2 regions of the Bordetella holmesii genome follow, and region 2 is predicted to be linked to the other one. Evidence: riboswitches for the same ligand, from Rfam matches in the RefSeq annotation. Region 2 holds a riboswitch; the other holds the start of a gene.

Region 1 (9,482 bases), 570 kb from region 2:
TCGACTGCGAAGCTGGCCCGGCACCTGCCGGGCCAGGCGGTCCACCCGCCGCAAGCGACCCTTGCCCGACAGGCGCATCAGTGTGCCCAGGGCCACCAGCAGCCCGATGACCTCGACCAGCGCTGCCGGTATCCACATCGTAAGGCCACCAATGGTCTGGTCCGTCTGGGCCGATATGGCCATTGCGCGTCCGCACAGCTCGAACAGCGGATAGATATCGGTTTCGGTGAAGGCGATGACCGCGCCCGCTACCATTTGCGGCACCATGGTCAGGATGGGAGACAACACCCTTGCGCCCGGCGACATGGCCGCTGGCGGACAGGGCCGCCGATCGAGAATGAGGTTCCAGTACATCAAGCCACTGATCACCACTGACCAATTCATCAAGCGGTACAGCCGCCAATCCAGCATGGAGTAGAACTGGACCGTCGGCAGCAGCCAGACCAGCACCAGAAAAACAAACAGAAATGGCACGAAGAATGGCTGCGTGAGCACGGCCACCCACATTCGCCCGGGCCCGGTGGCCAGGGCTTGGCGCAAGCTGTGGCGCCACGCCAATGGCAAGCCTGCGCGCATGACCGACCCGGGATAACTGGCCATTACCAGCAAAGGCCCTAAATGATGCAAGACCAAATGCTGGGCGCGGTGAATGAAAAACAGCCGCTCGGCGTAATAATCCAGGCGTGTATGCAAGGACAGATAGAGCAGGACGAGGCCGCTCCAGAAAAACAGCTGCCGCGCGAGCGTGACGTGATGGACCTTGCGTCCACGCACAAAGAGCACGGTGCTTGCGACAAAGGCCAGCACCAGCGTGGGCGAGAATTCCCAGGGAATGAACCAAGCGAGGACATCCATGCCGCGACCGAACCTCCAGGAAACCTGAACGCTGCGCAGGGCCGCCACGCAGCGGCTTCGATCCGATTGTAGCTAGAACTGCTGCGTCAGTCCCACGGCGACGCGCGTCGTATGAGTGGCCTCTGGGGTGAAACCCTCGTCCAGGCTGCCATGACGCATCCGACCGACAAAGGCATAGATGCTGGTGCGCGACGAGAGGTCCTGACGCCAACCGACGGTGTAGAGCTGTATGGCACGAGCTCGTTGCCCGTTGTCCCAATGCCAATTCGGGCGCGACCACGAGGCCTGCAATAGCAATGCCGACGATGCGCCCAACGGCATTTCGGTACCGACTAGCCAGGCATCGGCCCGCCCGCCCTGAACAAAGCCCAAGGGACCCAGGCCCTCGATGCCGCCGGCGTCCTGCCCAACATAACCATCGCGTTGCCTGGACCACGCGATCGACATCTTCCAACCGTCGGCCCGATAGGACATACCCGCCTGCCATGCCATGGGCTGACGCCCGGACGCCGCACTGCCCAACCCGGGATGCAAACGATCCCAGGTCAGAACGGCCAACCAGGGCTCGCTGTCGTACTTCAGCCCGGCGCTCCAGGCATGCCCGCGTCCTTGCGGCGAGGGACCATCCGGACCCGCCGCATCAAAGGCATAGCTCAAGCCAGCCTGCCAGGGGCCCCACTGTGGTGTATAGACATTGACCAGATTATCGCGCTGGTAGTTATCGGAAGCCTTGAACAAGGCCCCCATCCCCATGTCGCGCCACGGAGCAACCTCGAGCTCACTGCCAAAGCTGGCGCCAACGGTTGCCTGGCGCCCCAGACGTAGCTCGCCCAGGCTGTCGTTAGCCAAGCCTACCCAACTGCCATAGTCGAATAGCTGGCCACTCGTGTTGGACGAGCCATTGACCAGGTCAAAGCCGCTTTCCAGGCCGGCATTGGCGCGCCAGCCGTCACCCAGAGACTCCGACACCCGCAGCCCCCAGAGGCTGTCGCTCTGCCCGCCCGAAAGCAAGCCGCTGCGCGTGCCGGAGGTGGTGCCTGCACTGACATGCATGCTGGCAATACCGGCATCCACCAAACCGTAGAGTTGCAGGACGGTGTCTTCGGCGTGGGTGCTGCCACCCCACGCTGCGGTCGACAGAAAAAGCGCCAACACCCGGCGCCGGCCACGAATCAACTTATTGCCAGCCATAGCGACGTACCCAAGCATTTTTTAGCAGTTGGGTAAGCCAGGCATAACCCAACAATATGACCAGGAGGAAGGGGAAGTAAGACCAGGATAGAGGCTGCATGTCGAAATAGACCGCGAGCGGCGAAAAAGGTAATAGCAGACCGGCCAACATCACCAGCGCCGTCATGATGAGTAAGGCAGGCGCTGCACGGCTTTGCACAAAAGGAATGTTGCGCGTACGGATCAGGTGCACGACCAACGCTTGTGACAGCAGGCCTTCAACAAACCAGCCCGATTGAAACAATGACTGATGCTCGGGCGAGTTGGCGCCAAACACGTACCACATCAACACGAAGGTCAGTATGTCGAAAATTGAGCTGATGGGCCCGAAGAACAACATAAAGCGGCCCAATCCTGCAGGGTCCCAACGCTGCGGCGTTTGCAGTTGTTCCGGATCGACGCGATCGAAGGGGATAGAGGTCTGCGAGAAGTCGTGCAGCAGATTCTGCAGCAGCAACTGGATGGGCAGCATGGGCAGAAACGGCAGAAACGCGCTGGCGACAAGTACCGAAAACACATTGCCGAAATTGGAGCTGGCCGTCATCTTCAAGTACTTGAGCATGTTGCAGAAAATATGACCTGCCCCCAGATTTAGTACGGCACCGACATAGAGCCCAGGGGTAAAAGACCTTCTTTCTGATGAGCCTGCACGAATTGCGCCGGCGTTAAATATCCGAGCGCGCTGTGAGGCCGATCGGTGTTGTACTCGACTCGCCAGTTTTCGATCAAGCTTTTAGCCTGTCGCAGGGACAAGAACCAGTGCTCGTTAAGGCATTCGTCGCGGAACTTGCCGTTGAAACTTTCGATATAAGCGTTCTCCACCGGCTTACCCGGCCGAATAAACGACAGCTTTACGCCTGCTTGGTAGGCCCAGGCGTCCAAGGCTCTTCCGGCGAACTCTGGCCCGTTGTCCACGGTAATAGATCGCGGCAGGCCACGCATCTCCGCCAGCCGTTGCAGCACCATGGCAACACGCAGTCCCGGCAACGACGTATCGACCTCGATGGCCAGGCATTCGTGAGTGTAGTCATCGACGATAGTCAAACAGCGGAATCGGCGGCCATAGGCTAGGCCGTCGGCCACAAAGTCCATTGACCAACTCTGATTCGGCGCGATTGCCGCTGGGCGAACCACGCGCTCGGTCGCCGCGATTCGCTTACGCTTTCGTTTTCGCACGCTTAACCCTGCCAGACTGTACAGCCGCCAGATTCGCTTGTGATTTGCTTGCCAGCCTTCGCGACGTAAGAGCACATGGATCCTCCGATAGCCGTAGCGTCGTTTCGCCACTGCCATCTCTTTCATGCGCTCGGTCAGCGCAGCATCGCCTGAGCGTGTGCTCTCGTAGGCAAACAGCGACCGCGAAATTCCTACCAGCCCACAGGCCCGGGTAACACCCATGCTGCGCTCGGTCATTAATGTCCTGACCGCCTCGCGTTTGGCCTGCGGGCTGACTACTTTCGGCTTAGCAGATCCTGAAGCGCCGCCTTGTCCAGCATCGACTCGGCCAACAGCTTCTTGAGCTTGTTGTTCTCCTGCTCCAGCTCCTTGAGCCTCTGAGCGTCCGACACCGTCATGCCACCGAACTTCGCCTTCCAGTTGTAGTACGTTGCCTCGGAGATTCCGTGCTTGCGGCACAACTCTGCGGGCTTGGCACCTGCATCGGCTTCCTTGAGCACGCCGATGATTTGCTCTTCCGTAAATCGTTTCTTCATTGCCATTCCTTTGGGAACGGACTCTACATCGATTTCGTACTAATCACGGGGAGCAGGTCAAAAGACCATAGACGGCAAGAAAGAACAGGCCCAGCCAAGGCTTCCAGGCAAAGGCCAACAGCCCCAGGCCGACTTTGAACACAAAAATGCCCATGAACCAGGCTTGATCGCGCGCCAGGCGAGGCTGGTCGGCATTGATGACCAGTGACTGACCGGCGCGCCTGGCACGCAATAGCGCCAGCCCCACCACCGCATAGGCCAGCGTGGCCAGCACCAGCGGCCCGCCCATGGCAGCGCCCACGCCTATATCTTTTTGCTCGGGGGTCTGCCCGAACACCACGGCCATGAAGGTCACGGCGCTCTCAGGCAGCGCGGTACCAAAGGCGGCCAACACGGTACCGGTGGCGGTAGCCCCCAGACGGAAATGATGACCGACCCATTCGACGCCATTGACGAAAAACTCGCAGGCGAGATAAATGATCGCTGCGGCCAGCAGAAACAGAAATATCGAGAGAAACATGATGGGCAGCCGAGCGAGCAGACAACTTTGGCGCGACAACGCGGCTCGCCCGGCTGGGGTGAACGCGATGTGGCCAAAGGTCTCGCCGGGCCCTGTACGCACACCGCTCAACGGTGCCGTAAGGCTGCCAGCGCCATGGGGATGATCCACCAAGTTTGTTGACGCTGACTCCTTTGGGGAAACAAAGGATGGCTACTCCCCAATGACAGTGGCGCGATTGTAGCAGCGCGGCATTAAATGACCAGCGCGCCTCGCGCGCGCCTGTGGGGTACAGTACACAAATTGCCGTCCGTTACCTCCGCCCGCGATCATGAGCCTGCCCGCCGACGATATTTCTGCCTTCGTGGCGCGCCGCCGCCGCGTCCTCGATTGGATGCAAGCGCAGGGCGGCGGTGTGGCCATCCTCGCGACCGCGCCGCAGGCATTGCGCAATCGCGATGCTGACTATCCCTATCGGCACGACAGCGATTTCTACTATCTGACGGGTTTCATCGAACCCGAAGTGTGGCTTATCCTCATCGCGGGCGCCGATACGCGCGCCATCCTGTTTTGCCGCGCCCGCAACGAGGCGCATGAAATCTGGGAAGGCGTGCGCATAGGCCCGCAAGCCGCGGCCGCGCGGTTCGGCATGGATGACGCCCACCCCGTGGACAGCCTGGACGAACTGATGCCGCAATGGTTGCTGGATCAGCCCAACCTCTGGCTGTCGCAGACAGCAAACGCTGCCGTCGGTAATCGCGTGCAGTCCTGGATGCAGGCAGCGCGCGACCAGGCCCGTTTCGGGGCACGGCCGCCATCGGCCCAGCGCGACATCAACCCCCAGCTGGCCGAGATGCGTCTGATCAAAGATGCGACCGAGATCGCTGCCATGCGGCGTGCCGCCCGTATTTCGGCAGGCGCGCATGCGCGCGCCATGCGGGCGGTCAGACCCGGCATGCACGAGTACGAACTCGAGGCGGAGCTGCTCTACGAGTTTCGCCGCCATGGCGCGCAAGGCGTGGCCTACAACAGCATCGTGGCCGCGGGCGCCAATGCCTGCATCCTGCACTATCAGGCTGGCGACGCCGTGCTGCGCGACGGAGATCTGGTGCTTATCGATGCGGGCTGCGAATACGACAGCTACGCCTCGGACATCACCCGCACCTTTCCGGTCAATGGGCGTTACAGCGGTGCGCAACGCGCCCTCTACGACCTGACCGCAGCCGCGCAGCAGGCGGCGGTGGCCGCGACCTTGCCGGGCAATAACTGGGACGACGGACACCAAGCCGCCTTGCGGATACTGGCGCAGGGCATGCTAGACGAGAGACTGCTGCGTGGCAGCTTGGACGGCGTGCTCGAATCCGGCGCGTACAACCGGTTTTACATGCATCGTACAGGTCATTGGCTAGGGCTGGATGTCCATGATGTGGGCGACTACCGCGACCCCTGCAACTGCGCCGGCACGCCCGGCCCCTGGCGCCGCTTGCGACCCGGCATGATGCTCACCATCGAGCCCGGCATTTATGTGCGCCGCGCCGATGATGTACCCGCCAAATTCTGGGACATCGGCATCCGCATCGAAGACGATGCCCTGGTCACGGAAACCGGGTGTGAGCTCCTTACCCGAGGCGTACCTGTGGATGCCCGGGAAATCGAAGCCCTGATGCGGGAATGACGCGCCGGCTAGAACACATAGCCATCCAACCAGCCCATGGCCGTCCAGACATGCACCACCACCATGGCCACGGCCAGCATTGAGACGATCCCGCCCGCCAGGCAAGCCAGCAGGGCAACCAGCACCGCCGGCCACCCGGTGCGTGACACCGCACCCAGACCGGGGTTGTAACGCTGGTCAAACTTGTGATCGGCCATCAAGGCGTAGACGGCCGCCTCGATGAATCCCGCGATCATCGGGATGAACAGCAGGAAGAAGGCGGGATTGTCCCACCACGAAGGGAAGGCCGACGTCGCGGCCAGACACACGGCGGCGTACAGAGTCACCAGCCACGCATACCGCCGGCCAAGATACCAGCCCTGGGCGCCGATCACCCCGAGCAGGCAGGCCACAACCCCGCGATGACTTTGCTGCGCGGCGCGTGCGGCCGTGCTGTCAGTGTCTGGCCCTGTGTCATGGTGCGCCTCCGCAGCGGATGGAAGGCACCCGCGAATCGAGCCACATTCTAGGTCGGCCACGCGACAAACTGAAGCCCCGGTAAAATCTCGATCATGAATCAAACGGTCTACGACATTGCGATCCTCGGAGCGGGCCCGGTGGGCCAGGCACTGGCCCTGCTGCTGGCGCGTGCCAGCGCCCACCCTGAGCGCATCGTTCTGCTGGCCGGCCAGCCCGCGCCGGCCCGATCGCAGCCGGCAGCCGATCCGCGCGTGTTGGCCATGAACCATGGCAGCCGCGTCCTGCTCGACAGCCTGGGGGCCTGGCCGTCCCGGTTTGCCGACATCCGCCACGTTCACATCTCGCAGCGCGGGCGTCTGGGCCGCACGATCATCGGGCATGAGGATTTCGGCGTGGAGCAGTTGGGCAGCGTCGTACCCTATGCCGCCCTGCATGACCGCCTGGCCGAACGCGTATCGCAAAGCGGCGTGACGGTGCTCAGCGGATCAGCAGCCACCATGACCTCCCAGTCCCTGGACAGCGTGCACCTGGCTCACGGCAGGCAGGTAATCTCCTGTCGGGTCGCCGTGCAGTGCGATGGGACGGGCGGGACGGACCTCAAGCGTGATTATGGCCAGCATGCCGTCATCACCAGCGCCCGGGCCAGCCTGCCGCGCCCCGGCTGGGCCTGGGAGCGCTTCACCGCCGAGGGGCCGCTGGCACTGCTGCCACATCCGCAGCAGGCCGGCAGCTATTCCGTTGTCTGGTGCGTGGCGCCGGAGCGTGCGCAAGCGCTGGCCACATTGGATGATGCGCAGTTTTCCGCCCAGCTCAGCGCCGCCTTCGGCGAACGGCTCGGCCGATTGAGCAGCCAGGCGGCGCGGCATATTTTTCCCCTCGAACTCAAGGCCCGGCATGCTCAGGTACACGGCCGCGTCGCCACGATAGGCAATGCGGCACAAACACTGCATCCCGTAGCAGGCCAAGGGCTGAATCTGGGGCTGCGGGATGCCGCCCAACTGGCCCAGGCCCTGTCGGGCTGGCACGCTGCCGACGATCCGCGCCAGCGGCTCGGTGACTTTGCCCGCATCCGTAGCGCCGACCGTTGGCTCACCGCCGGTCTGACTGACCTCATGCCGCGCGTGTTCGCCACCGGGCTGGCGCCCGTCGAGCATGCCTGCGGGCTGGCCTTGCTCGCGCTCGATCTGGCCGCGCCTGCACGTGCGCCCCTGGCGCGCCACCTTTTGCAGGGGTTGCGCGCCTAGCTGTGAAGATTCAATAGGTTGTATGCATGGTTCATCCGAACCGGATTTGAGAAACTGGAAATCGCCAACCCCCCAGTTCACTCAAGGAGCCCGGCCGGATGAACACCCATAAGCATGCCCGATTGACCTTCCTACGTCGACTCGAAATGGTCCAGCAATTGATCGCCCATCAAGTTTGTGTGCCTGAAGCGGCCCGCGCCTATGGGGTCACCGCGCCGACTGTGCGCAAATGGCTGGGCCGCTTCCTGGCTCAGGGCCAGGCGGGCTTGGCCGATGCGTCCTCGCGCCCGACGGTCTCGCCCCGAGCGATTGCGCCGACCAAGGCGCTGGCTATCGTGGAGCTGCGCCGCAAGCGGCTGACCCAAGCGCGCATCGCCCAGGCGCTGGGCGTGTCAGCCAGCACCGTCAGCCGCGTCCTGGCCCGCGCCGGTCTGTCGCACCTGGCCGACCTGGAGCCGGCCGAGCCGGTGGTGCGCTACGAGCATCAGGCCCCCGGCGATCTGCTGCACATCGACATCAAGAAGCTGGGACGTATCCAGCGCCCTGGCCACCGGGTCACGGGCAACCGACGCGATACCGTTGAGGGGGCCGGCTGGGACTTCGTCTTCGTGGCCATCGATGACCACGCCCGCGTGGCCTTCACCGACATCCACCCCGACGAGCGCTTCCCCAGCGCCGTCCAGTTCCTCAAGGACGCAGTGGCCTACTACCAGCGCCTGGGCGTGACCATCCAGCGCTTGCTCACCGACAATGGCTCGGCCTTTCGCAGCCGCGCCTTCGCCGCGCTGTGCCATGAGCTGGGCATCAAGCACCGCTTTACCCGACCTTACCGCCCACAGACCAATGGCAAGGCCGAACGCTTCATCCAGTCGGCCTTGCGTGAGTGGGCTTACGCTCACACCTACCAGAACTCCCAACACCGAGCCGATGCCATGAAATCCTGGCTACACCACTACAACTGGCATCGACCCCACCACGGCATCGGGCGCGCTGTACCCATCTCCAGACTCAACCTGGACGAATACAACCTATTGACAGTTCACACCTAGCGGTCCCTTTTCAGGGGCGGCGGTCTCCAACGCCCTTCGCAATCGGCCTCTGAAGGGGGGTCTGGCGTCGCCATTGCGCACCGAATCTGGATTCGGCGAGACGGCGGAAATGGGGCCAGGCCCAAGACGGTTAAAATGTGAGCATGCGCATCGGCCCCTGGTCTCTTTCCAATAATGTTTTCGTCGCCCCTATGGCCGGGGTGACGGATCGCCCTTTCCGTCAATTATGCAAACGGCTGGGGGCGGGTTATGCCGTGTCCGAAATGGCCGCCAGCAATCCGCGGCTGTGGGACAGCGTCAAAACGTCCAGACGCTTGAATCATGAAGGCGAAATAGCACCGATTTCGGTGCAAATCGCAGGCGCAGACCCGGAAATGATGGCAGAAGCGGCCATTTTCAACATCAACAAGGGCGCGCGCATCATTGATATCAACATGGGTTGCCCGGCCAAAAAGGTTTGCAACCTGGCTTCGGGCTCGGCGCTGTTGCGCCATGAGGATCTCATTGCCCGTATTCTGGATGCCGTCGTCGCCGCCTGCGCCCCCAAAGGCGTGCCCGTCACACTCAAAACCCGTACCGGGTGGGATCGCGAAAGCCGAAACGCTTTACGCGTGGCCCGGTTGGCCGAGCAAAGCGGCATCGCCGCCCTCACGCTGCACGGCCGCACGCGTTGCGACCTGTACACCGGGCATGCCGAGTACGACACCATACGCGCCGTCAAGGCCGAGATCGGTATTCCCGTGGTGGCCAATGGCGATA
Region 2 (9,482 bases):
GAGCCCGTGTCGGCGCTGGACGTGTCGGTGCAGGCACAGATCCTGCAACTGCTGGACCGGCTGAAGCGCGATCGGGGGCTGTCTTTCGTGTTCGTCTCGCATGATCTCGGGGTGGTGCGCCACTTCTGCGACTCGGTGTGTGTGATGTACCTGGGGCGCATCATCGAGCAGGGGCCTACCGCGCAGGTACTGGATACGCCGCGTCATCCGTACAGCCGGGTGCTGCGTGACTCGTCCCCCGTGCCCGATCCCCAGGCGCGTATTCGTCTCATGAAGATCGAGGGCGAGATCCCATCGCCCACTCATCTGCCGCCCGGTTGTGCCTTTCATCCGCGCTGCGCCCGTGCCCAGGCCGACTGCAAGAGTGCGGTGCCGCCGTTGGCCGGCCAGGGCGATCGGCGCCTGGCCGCCTGTTTCCATCCACTGGTTTGATCGGGATCGGCCCGATGAGGCGGGTCAGGCTAAGATCGCCGTCATTCACACGTCATCGAGGGGACACGGATGAAGAAGCGGCTTTCGATCATGGCGTTGGCTCTGGCCGCTGCGGCGGTGCAGGCCGCGCCTGCCAAACCATTGCGCACGCCTCAGGCCGGCGTGCTGTGTGACAGCCATTTCTGCGCCGATGCGCGCGGCCTCTCGACCGCGCTCACCCAGAAGTATCTCGGCGCGCAGGCCGCTGGCGCCTTGCGCGAGCAGGGCGCGTTCGATCACCAGGCATTTACCTACGAAAACGGGGTGTTTTGCGACACCCGCGAACGTCTGTGCCGCGAGAATCGGTATTTCGGCAGTGACGGCAAACGCAGCGCGGCGGTCGAACCGGTGTTCACGCGTCTGCTGTTTCCGGAGTAGCCGCCCGGTGGGAGCCGCCGGGGCCGGGCGAGAAGCGGCAAAGATTGTCTGACAGCCGGCGCCGGCAGGAATACACTGCCGCACAATAAATTCAGCCACCATCCAGGTGGCAGACAATGGGGGAGACCATGATGCACTATCGCAGTATTGCTGCACTGGCGTTGGGCCTGGCGTTCAGTAGCGCGCAGGCCAATGATGCCAACGGGGTCAAGATTGGGGTACTGACCGACATGGCTGGCGTCACGGCCGATGCCACCGGCAAGGGGTCGGTCGAGGCCGCGCGCATGGCGATCGAGGAAGTGGGCGGCCGGGTGCTGGACAAGCCTGTGAGCCTGGTGGTGGGCGATCATCAGCATAAGCCGGACATCGGCAGCAGCCTGGTGCGCAAGTGGTACGACGCCGACGGCGTGGATGTGGTGGTCGACGTCCCGAATTCGTCGGTGGCGTTGGCGGTGCAAGGCATCGCCCGCGAAAAGAAAAAACTCGTTCTGGTCTCCAGCGCCGGCACGACGGCGTTGAGCCAGGCGCAATGCTCGCCATATGGCGTGCAGTGGACCTACACCACCTACGCGCTGTCGCGCGGTACGGCCAACGCCGTGGTCAAGGAAGGCAATAAGCGCTGGTTCATCCTGGCCTCCGATTATGCGTTCGGCAAACAGCTTGCCGCCGATACCGAAGCCGTGGTCAAGGCCGATGGAGGCCAGGTGCTGGGCACGGTCTACCATCCGCTTAACGCGTCCGATTTCGCGTCCTTCCTGCTGCAGGCGCAAGCGTCCAAGGCGCAGATCATCGGTATCGCGAACGCGGGCGGAGACACCATCTCGACGATCAAGCAGGCCGCCGAGTTCGGCGTCTCCGGTGGCGGGCAGCAATTGGCAGCCATGCTGCTGCTGCTCACCGACGTGCACAGCCTGGGCCTGCAGGCCGCGCAGAAAACCTATCTGACCGTGCCGTCGTATTGGGACATGAATGAGGGCACCCGCAAGTTTTCCAAGGACTTCCAGGCCCGCGTGGGCCATCCGCCAACCTTCCTGCAGGCCGGTGTCTATGGTTCGGTGCGCCATTATCTGCGCGCAGTGCAGGCGGCCGGCACCACGGACAGCGATGCCGTAATGGCCAAGATGAAGGCGCTGCCCATCGACGACGCGTTCAGCCAGAACGCCCGCATCCGCGAGGATGGCCTGGTGGTGCGCGACATGATGCTGGCGCAGGTCAAAACCCCCGAGCAGTCCAAGGGCGCCTGGGACTATTACAACATCGTGCGCACCATCCCCGGCGACACCCTGGTTTGGCCGCTGTCCGAAAGCCAATGCCCGCTGGTGAAAAAACCGTGAGTCTGCATCTGGCCGATGTCGGCAGTTTCTATGCCGGCGGTGAGCAGGTCCGGCTGCAGGGCCAGCCCGTGCGCGACATTCAGTTCACGCGCACGGCGGCGTACTCCTACGACCCCAACGGCCTGTATCACTTCGGCCAGGCCTATGTGCAGTATTTCATCCCCCAGCGGCGGGTGCAGCCCTTGCCGCTGGTGCTGTTGCATGGTGGCGGCATGACCGGCAGCATGTGGGAGCAGACGCCGGACGGCCGGCCCGGATGGCTGCGGCACTTCCTGCAGCAAGGCCACGCGGTCTATGTGGTGGACAACGTCGAACGCGGCCGCGCCGGGTGGGCACCGTTTACGGACGTCTGGCCCGACGCGCCCATCATGCGCACGGCCGAAGAAAGCTGGTCGTTGTTTCGTTTCGGCCGCGCCGACGATTACGCCCAGCGGCGGCCGTTCCCGGGCCAACGGTTTCCGGTGCAGGCGTTCGACGCCTTCATCCGGCACGCCGTGCCGCGCTGGCTCGGCAATAACGACGCCGCGCTGGCGGCTTTTTGCGCCGTACTGGATCGGGTGGGGCCCTGCCTGGTCCTGGCCCACAGCCACGGCGGTGAGGTCGCCTATCGGGCCTTGCACGAGCGTGCCGACCTGGTGCGAGGGCTCATTGGCATCGAACCCTCGGGGTTTTCCGCCGACGTGCGTGCCGACTGCGTGGCGGACAAACGCTTTCTGTTCGTCTATGGCGATTACCTCGACGCCACGCCGTTGTGGGCGCAATTGAGTGCCAGCGGTCTGGCGTATGCCGCCCGCCTGAGCGGGCAGGGCGCACGGGTTCAGACCTGGAAGCTGGCCGATATGGGCATCGCCGGCAACTCGCACATGCTCATGATGGATGACAACAGCGACGCGCTGGCCCAGCGTATCGGTGAGTGGATCATGCAAGCATAGGCTTCAATTAATGGCATACAATTAGTTTGCATATCATCTAATTGTATTGTCCATGCCGGATTCCACCTCGGCAGCCGTCCGTTTCGGGCCGCTGCTTGCCCAGGCCGCGCGCAGCTGGCGCCGTGCCGCCGATCGCCGTCTCGTCCCGTTCGGATTGACCGAAGCCACCTGGCTGCCCTTGTTGCGCGTCTCGCGCGCCGGCCATCCCATGCGCCAGAAAGACTTGGCCGCCTCGTTGGGGCTGGATGGCTCTTCCATCGTCAGGGTGCTGGATGCGCTCGAAGCCAGCGGTCTGCTGGCGCGGCAGCCGGATCCCGAGGATCGGCGCGCCAAGGCGCTGGTGCTCACGCCCGCTGGGCAGGCGGTGGTCGAGCAGGTGGAGGCCGTCGCCCGGCAGGTGCGCGAGGCCGCGCTGGCCGACCTGCCCGATGAGGAGGTGCTGCGCGCCTGCGCGCTGCTCGATCTCATCTGCCAGCGGCTCGATGGCGAGGGAGAAAGCGCGTGAGCAAGGCCATCCCCCGGGTGCAGTTGTGGATGCTGGCGGTGTTTACGTTCAGCGGCACGCTGGCCATGCATATCTTCGTGCCCGCGTTGGCGATGGCGGGTAAGGATCTGGGCGCGAGCAATGCGTCCATGCAGATGACGGTCAGTCTTTACATCCTGGGCCTGGCCGGCGGGCAGTTGGTCTACGGCCCGCTGTCGGATCGGTTTGGGTGCCGCCCTGTCCTGATGGGCGGCTTGTTCATCTATACGCTGGCGGGCCTGGCGGCGGCGCTGGCCCCGGACGCCCATGCGCTGATCGCCGCGCGGCTGTTCCAGGCCTTGGGAGGCTGCGCCGGCCTAGTGCTGGCGCGCGCCATCGTGCGCGACACGGCCGCCGACAGTTCGGCTGCCAAGCGGCTTGCGCTCATGAACATGATGGTCATGATCTCGCCCGCCCTGGCGCCCTTGCTGGGCAGCTTTCTGGCCGCCACGCTGGGTTGGCGTTCCATTCTGGTGGTGCTGTGCCTGCTGGGCGTGGCCAATCTGTTGCTGGCCTGGCGCAAATTGCCCGAGACGCTGCCGCAGACCGCGGCCCTGACGCCATCCCGATTGCTGCGTGACTACCGCGCGCTGTTTCGTTCACCGCGTTTCGTGGGCTATACCCTGGGCGGCGGTTGCGCGACGACCTCCATGTACGCCTTCGTGGCGAGCGCGCCGTTCATCTTCATCGATCAGTTGCATCGCCCCGAGCATGAGGTCGGGGTCTACCTGGCGATTCTGGTCTCCGGGGTATGGCTGGGCAATGCGATCTGCGGGCGCTTGCTGAACACCGTTCCGATCGACCGCCTGCTGATGGGCGGCAATCTGCTGAGCGCCATCAGTGTGCTCCCCCTGCTGGTCTGCGTGCTGGGCGGCGTGATGAACACCACATTGACCATGGGGCTGATGTTTGTGTTTTGCGTCGGCGCAGGAGCCTGTTCGCCGGCAGCGCTGACGCTTGCCATGAGCGTCAACCCGCAGGTCATCGGTTCGGCGTCGGGGCTCTACGGCTGCACTCAGATGGCCATCGGGGCAATCTGCACTAGCCTGGCTGGCCTGGGTTCGTCGCCGTTGCGCGCGGCCGTGCTGGTGATCGCCGTCGCCTGCGTGCTGTCGCAGTTTGCGTTGCGTATGGCGCAGTCGTCTCGCGATCCCGCGCCCGCCGCGTCCTGAGCGATAGTGATTTCAATGGCGCACGCATTGGCGGTATGCTTTTGCGAGCCGCTTATTCCTGTTTAGCTGGAGACACACATGAGTCAAGACAAACCCGAGTTCCTGCTTGAGCGCCACCCGAGTCCGGTGGCGCCCGCCGAACGTGAGCGCCTGCTCCAGGATCCGGGATTTGGCCGGATCTTCACCGATCATATGGCCACCGTGCGCTATAACGCGGACCGCGGCTGGCATGATGCCAAGATCGAGGCGCGCGCCGATCTGCGCCTGAATCCGTCGACGCTGGTGCTGCACTACGCGCAGGAGATTTTCGAAGGCCTCAAGGCCTATCGCCTGCCCGATGGCAGCGCCACGCTGTTTCGCCCCCAAGCCAATGCACGGCGCTTCCGCAACTCGGCGGCCCGTCTGGCGATGGCCGAGCTGCCCGAAGCCGTCTTCGTCGAGTCGGTCGAACAGTTGGTGCGCTTAGAGCGCGACTGGATTCCGTCGGCCGATGGGGCTTCGCTCTATCTGCGCCCTTTCATGATCGCCACCGAAGTCGCGCTGGGCACCAAGCCGTCCGCCGATTATCTGTACGCCGTCATCGCCTCACCGGTGGGCGCCTATTTCAAGGGGGGCGGTTCGGCCGTCACGATCTGGGTGTCGGATAACTACACGCGCGCCGCGCCCGGCGGCACCGGTGCGGCCAAGTGCGGCGGCAATTACGCCGCCAGCCTGCAGGCCCAGGCCGAAGGCGCGCGCCAAGGATGCGACCAGGTGGTGTTCCTCGATGCGGTCGAGCGCCGCTGGGTCGAGGAGCTGGGTGGCATGAATGTCTTTTTCGTCTTTGCCGACGGTTCGCTGCAGACCCCGCCGCTGACCGGCACCATCTTGCCCGGCATAACCCGTGACTCGCTGATCACCCTGGCGCGCGATCTGGGCATGACAGTGCGCGAAGAGCCGTATGCCATCGACCAGTGGGAGGCCGATGCCAAGAGCGGCAAGCTGGTCGAGTCGTTTGCCTGCGGGACCGCGGCGGTGGTCACCCCGATCGGCCAGGTCAAGGGCCGCCAGCACGGCTTTACCATCGGTTCCGGGGCGGTGGGCGAGATCACGGTGCGTCTAAAAGCCGCGCTCGAGGATATCCAGCGCGGCCGCAGCGAGGACAAGCACGGCTGGCTGCATAAAGTCGCCTGACCGTCCGGCATGCACCTGACGGCCGTCCGTGGCATTTAGGTTGCGGACGGCCGTATTTCTTCCTGGTTCAGGGTGATCTGATACAAGGCGGCAATGAGGTCGGATTGCGTGACCACCCCCTTTAGCTGCCCATCGTGGTCCAGCACCGGCACGCCATGCAACCCGTCGGCCATGGGGCGCGCCAGGGTGACCGCCGGCAGGTCTTCGGTGGCGAAGGCGCCATCGCGACTGAGGCAATCGACCAGCGCGCGGCCTGCCGCCTGGCCCGCCTGGGCGGCATGCTCATGCAACATGCCCAGGTAGGCACCGGTGGCGGGGTCGACCACCGGCAGGGTGTGCAGGCGGTGGTGGCGCATCAACGCCTGGGCATGGTCCAGCGTGTCCTGCGGCGACAGGCGCACGATGTCGCGCGACATGATATCGGCGCATTGCACCGTGGCATGCCGGCGTGCGGCGGCGCGGGCCTCGGCGGCCAGGATGATGTCCTGGATATCGTCGGGGCTGATATCCAGCAGGCCTTCGTGCGAATCCAGCGTCTGCCGCAGGTCGTCGGCCGAAAATCCCAGGCGTTCACTGGGCAGTGGGTTGCGGGTCGCATGCGGCGAGGGGGTATCGTGCGTTCGTTTGGGGTAAGGGCGTTTGAGCAGGCCATTGAACATCACGGCCACGCACAGCAGCGCCAGCGAATTGATGCCGACTGGCCAGATCGCAAAGCCAAACCCCAGTTGGCTCACGGCAGGGCCGCCGAGCACGGCTGTCAGGGCCACGGCGCCGCCGGGCGGGTGCAGGCAACGCAAGGCAAACATGGCGGCAATGGCCAGCCCTCCCGCGGCGGCCGCGGCCAGCGCGACATCAGGGATATAGCGGGCGCAGACCACGCCTATCAGGGCCGAGACAACGTTGCCGCCCAGGATCGACCAGGGTTGCGCCAGCGGGCTGGCCGGCACGGCAAAGAGCAATACGGCCGAGGCGCCCATGGGCGGGATGAACCAGGGGCTGGCCTGGCCCAGCGCCAGGCGGGCTATCCATGCGGTGCATAACAGTCCAAGCAGCGCACCCAGGGCGCCATAGCATTTTTCTCGCAGGCTGGCTCCGACGGGAGCCGGGGCAAAGGCGCGTAACCAATGGGCAAAGCGGACGGGCAATGTGTTCTCCTCGTGACCGAGCAATCACGCGGGAAAAGACTGTAGCACGCGTGCCGAGGGTGCTGCCGCGCTAAGCTTGGGGCGGCGCAGCCCGCAGGTGTGACCCCGTTGGCGGGTCTTGCGGCGCGCCGCAGCCAGGAGCACAGAATGCCCTCTCATTTTCAAGTGGTGGCGCTCGAGCATGCCAGCCGCCTCATCAATCATGGTCCGACGGTGCTGATCACCACGCGTCATGGCGCCGTGCGCAATATCATGGCCGCGGCCTGGTCCATGCCGGTGGAATTCACGCCGCCGCGCATTTCGGTGGTGATAGACAAGCACACCTATACGCGTGAGCTGATGCAGGCCAGCGGCCATTTCGGACTGCTGATCCCGGGCGCCAAGGCGGCCGATCTGACCTATGCCGTGGGGAGCGTGTCTGGCCGCGACGGTGACAAATTCGTGCGCTGCGGTGTCGAACCCCTGAGCGGTCCGGCGCTGGGCCTGCCCTTGCTGGAAGACGGCATGGCCGCCTGGATGGAGTGCCGCTGGATCCCCGAGACGCATACCGAAGACGCTTACGACACCTGCTTTGCCGAGGTCGTGAGCGCGGCGGCAGACAGCCGCATTTTTGCCGGCGGGCATTGGAATTTCAGTCAGGACAACCGCGATCTGCATACGCTGCATCATCTCGGTGGGGGCGCCTTCGCCATAGCCGGCACCCCCATCCAGGCGCAGGCGCGCTGACGTCAGCCGGCCGTGGCGCTCAGGTGCTCGTAGAGAATGGTCGATCCGATACCGATCAGAGCCACACCGCCCAGGATCTCGGCGCGCTTGCCCGCCATGGCGCCCAGGACGCGGCCAAGCATGACGTCCAGGGTCACCATGGTCCGCGTGGCCAGGCCGATGGCGATGGCGGTGAGTACGATATTGGTGTCGATGAAGGCCAGGCTCACTCCCACGGCCATGGCATCGATACTCGTGGCAAAGCCCGTGGCCGCCAGAAGCCAGAAACCGTGTCGGGAAGGGGGAGCGGCCTCTTCCTGCGGCCCTGACAGCCCATTGCGTATCATCATGACCCCCAGCACACAGAGCATGCCGAAGGCAATCCAGTGGTCCCAGTCGGCGATGAATGTGGCGGCGATGGAGCCCAACGCCCACCCGATGACGGGGGTGATCGCGTCGATCACCCCGAAGATCAGGCCGGTGCGCAAGGCTTCGGAGAAACGGGGTTTGTGCAAGGCGGCGCCTTTGCTGACGGCGGCCGCGAAAGCGTCGGTCGACATGGCAAAGGCCAGCACCAGAATGGACAACAGATTCATTAACAGCTCCAGCCGGGCAACGTACGCATAGACCTCTGCCTGCCGCCCGGCGCAGCAGGAAAGGTCCATGGTCTCGCCAGGCCGGCAGGCTGCGCGCGCCATGGCCGTGTCGGGCCAAGAGTGTTGACGCGTGCCCTTTCCGCAACGGAAAGGAGGCTACTCCCCAAAAGGATGGGCCGAGTGTAGCAGGGTATTTCGTGACAGCCCTCCAAGCCGCATGGCTGCGGGCGGCAATCCCTGGTCTGGGTATGATTGAGCCATGATTGCCGCCGCTATTCCCTCTATCTGGTCCTATCTTCTGCCTTTGTTGTCCCTGCTGGCCCTGGTGTGTCTGGTGGTGTGGGGGCTGGGGCTGGCGGTGAGCCGGGGTTGGCGCGCGGCGATACGCCGGCACCCCTGGCGTGCCCTGGTTCTGCTGCTGCCCCTGGCGTCGTTGCTGGCGTATGGCGTGGCATTTGCGCATTCGGTCTGGCGTTACCAGCAAGTCGTGGCGCGGCAGGAGGCCGCGCGTGCGCTGGTGCTGGAGCACGCGCAGACGATCGACGGGATCGCCATGCCCGCCGGCAGCCGTCTGCAATTGCAGCGCGCCGGACACCCCGAGAGCTTCGTCGAGGCGGAGTTCGCCCAGCCCGTCATGGTGCAGGGGATCGCCGCGCGTCGTCTGGCACGCCGCGTCTCCACCCGATACGACGCCCAGAGTCATGCCGAGATCGGTAGCGACGTGCTGTCGATGTCGGTGTTTGGCGACGGCCCCCAACGTGTGCATGGCTGGTCGTGTGACGCCGCGCTGCCGATCGAGTTCGAGTTCAAAGGTGGCCGTGCGGTATTCGAGCAATGCACGTTGGCTGCCGGCGCCGCCCACCCCCTGGCCATCGCTGGCGCGCGCCTGCGCGCCAGCGCGGGTACGGCCTACACCGACGGTCATATCGATCCGGATCGCTGGATCATCAGCCTGAAAGAAGGCCAGAGCCTGCGTCTGGCGGGGATGTGGTTGGCCGAAGCGAGTCTGCGTCTGCACGACGATGGCACTTTTTTTGCATTGAGCGCAGGGAC

The links. Region 2 has a riboswitch for manganese ahead of mntP (manganese efflux pump MntP). Riboswitches for the same ligand answer to the same signal wherever they lie in the genome.
Region 1: another riboswitch for manganese. It lies ahead of LK440_RS03755 (sodium:calcium antiporter); the one in region 2 lies ahead of mntP (manganese efflux pump MntP).

Annotation. Positions count from the first base shown of each region.
Region 1 covers NZ_CP085973.1:806,388-815,869, reverse strand. The annotation lists gene LK440_RS03775 (cytochrome c oxidase assembly protein) at 1-855, opposite strand, end outside; gene LK440_RS03770 (porin) at 928-2,046, opposite strand; partial or broken gene LK440_RS03765 (cation transporting ATPase C-terminal domain-containing protein) at 2,033-2,656, opposite strand; one part of gene LK440_RS03760 (IS3 family transposase) at 2,677-3,545, opposite strand; one part of gene LK440_RS03760 (IS3 family transposase) at 3,545-3,797, opposite strand; partial or broken gene LK440_RS03755 (sodium:calcium antiporter) at 3,859-4,317, opposite strand; yybP-ykoY riboswitch at 4,405-4,530, opposite strand; gene LK440_RS03750 (aminopeptidase P N-terminal domain-containing protein) at 4,628-5,971, shown strand; partial or broken gene LK440_RS03745 (hypothetical protein) at 5,980-6,428, opposite strand; gene LK440_RS03740 (UbiH/UbiF/VisC/COQ6 family ubiquinone biosynthesis hydroxylase) at 6,523-7,674, shown strand; gene LK440_RS03735 (IS481-like element IS481 family transposase) at 7,773-8,723, shown strand; gene dusB (tRNA dihydrouridine synthase DusB) at 8,867-9,482, shown strand, end outside.
Region 2 covers NZ_CP085973.1:233,611-243,092, forward strand. The annotation lists gene LK440_RS01090 (ABC transporter ATP-binding protein) at 1-432, shown strand, start outside; gene LK440_RS01095 (YcgJ family protein) at 502-849, shown strand; gene LK440_RS01100 (ABC transporter substrate-binding protein) at 966-2,183, shown strand; gene LK440_RS01105 (alpha/beta hydrolase family protein) at 2,159-3,115, shown strand; gene LK440_RS01110 (MarR family winged helix-turn-helix transcriptional regulator) at 3,168-3,620, shown strand; gene LK440_RS01115 (multidrug effflux MFS transporter) at 3,617-4,810, shown strand; gene LK440_RS01120 (branched-chain amino acid aminotransferase) at 4,889-5,983, shown strand; gene LK440_RS01125 (HPP family protein) at 6,019-7,128, opposite strand; gene LK440_RS01130 (flavin reductase family protein) at 7,276-7,854, shown strand; gene mntP (manganese efflux pump MntP) at 7,857-8,429, opposite strand; yybP-ykoY riboswitch at 8,434-8,600, opposite strand; gene LK440_RS01140 (hypothetical protein) at 8,689-9,482, shown strand, end outside.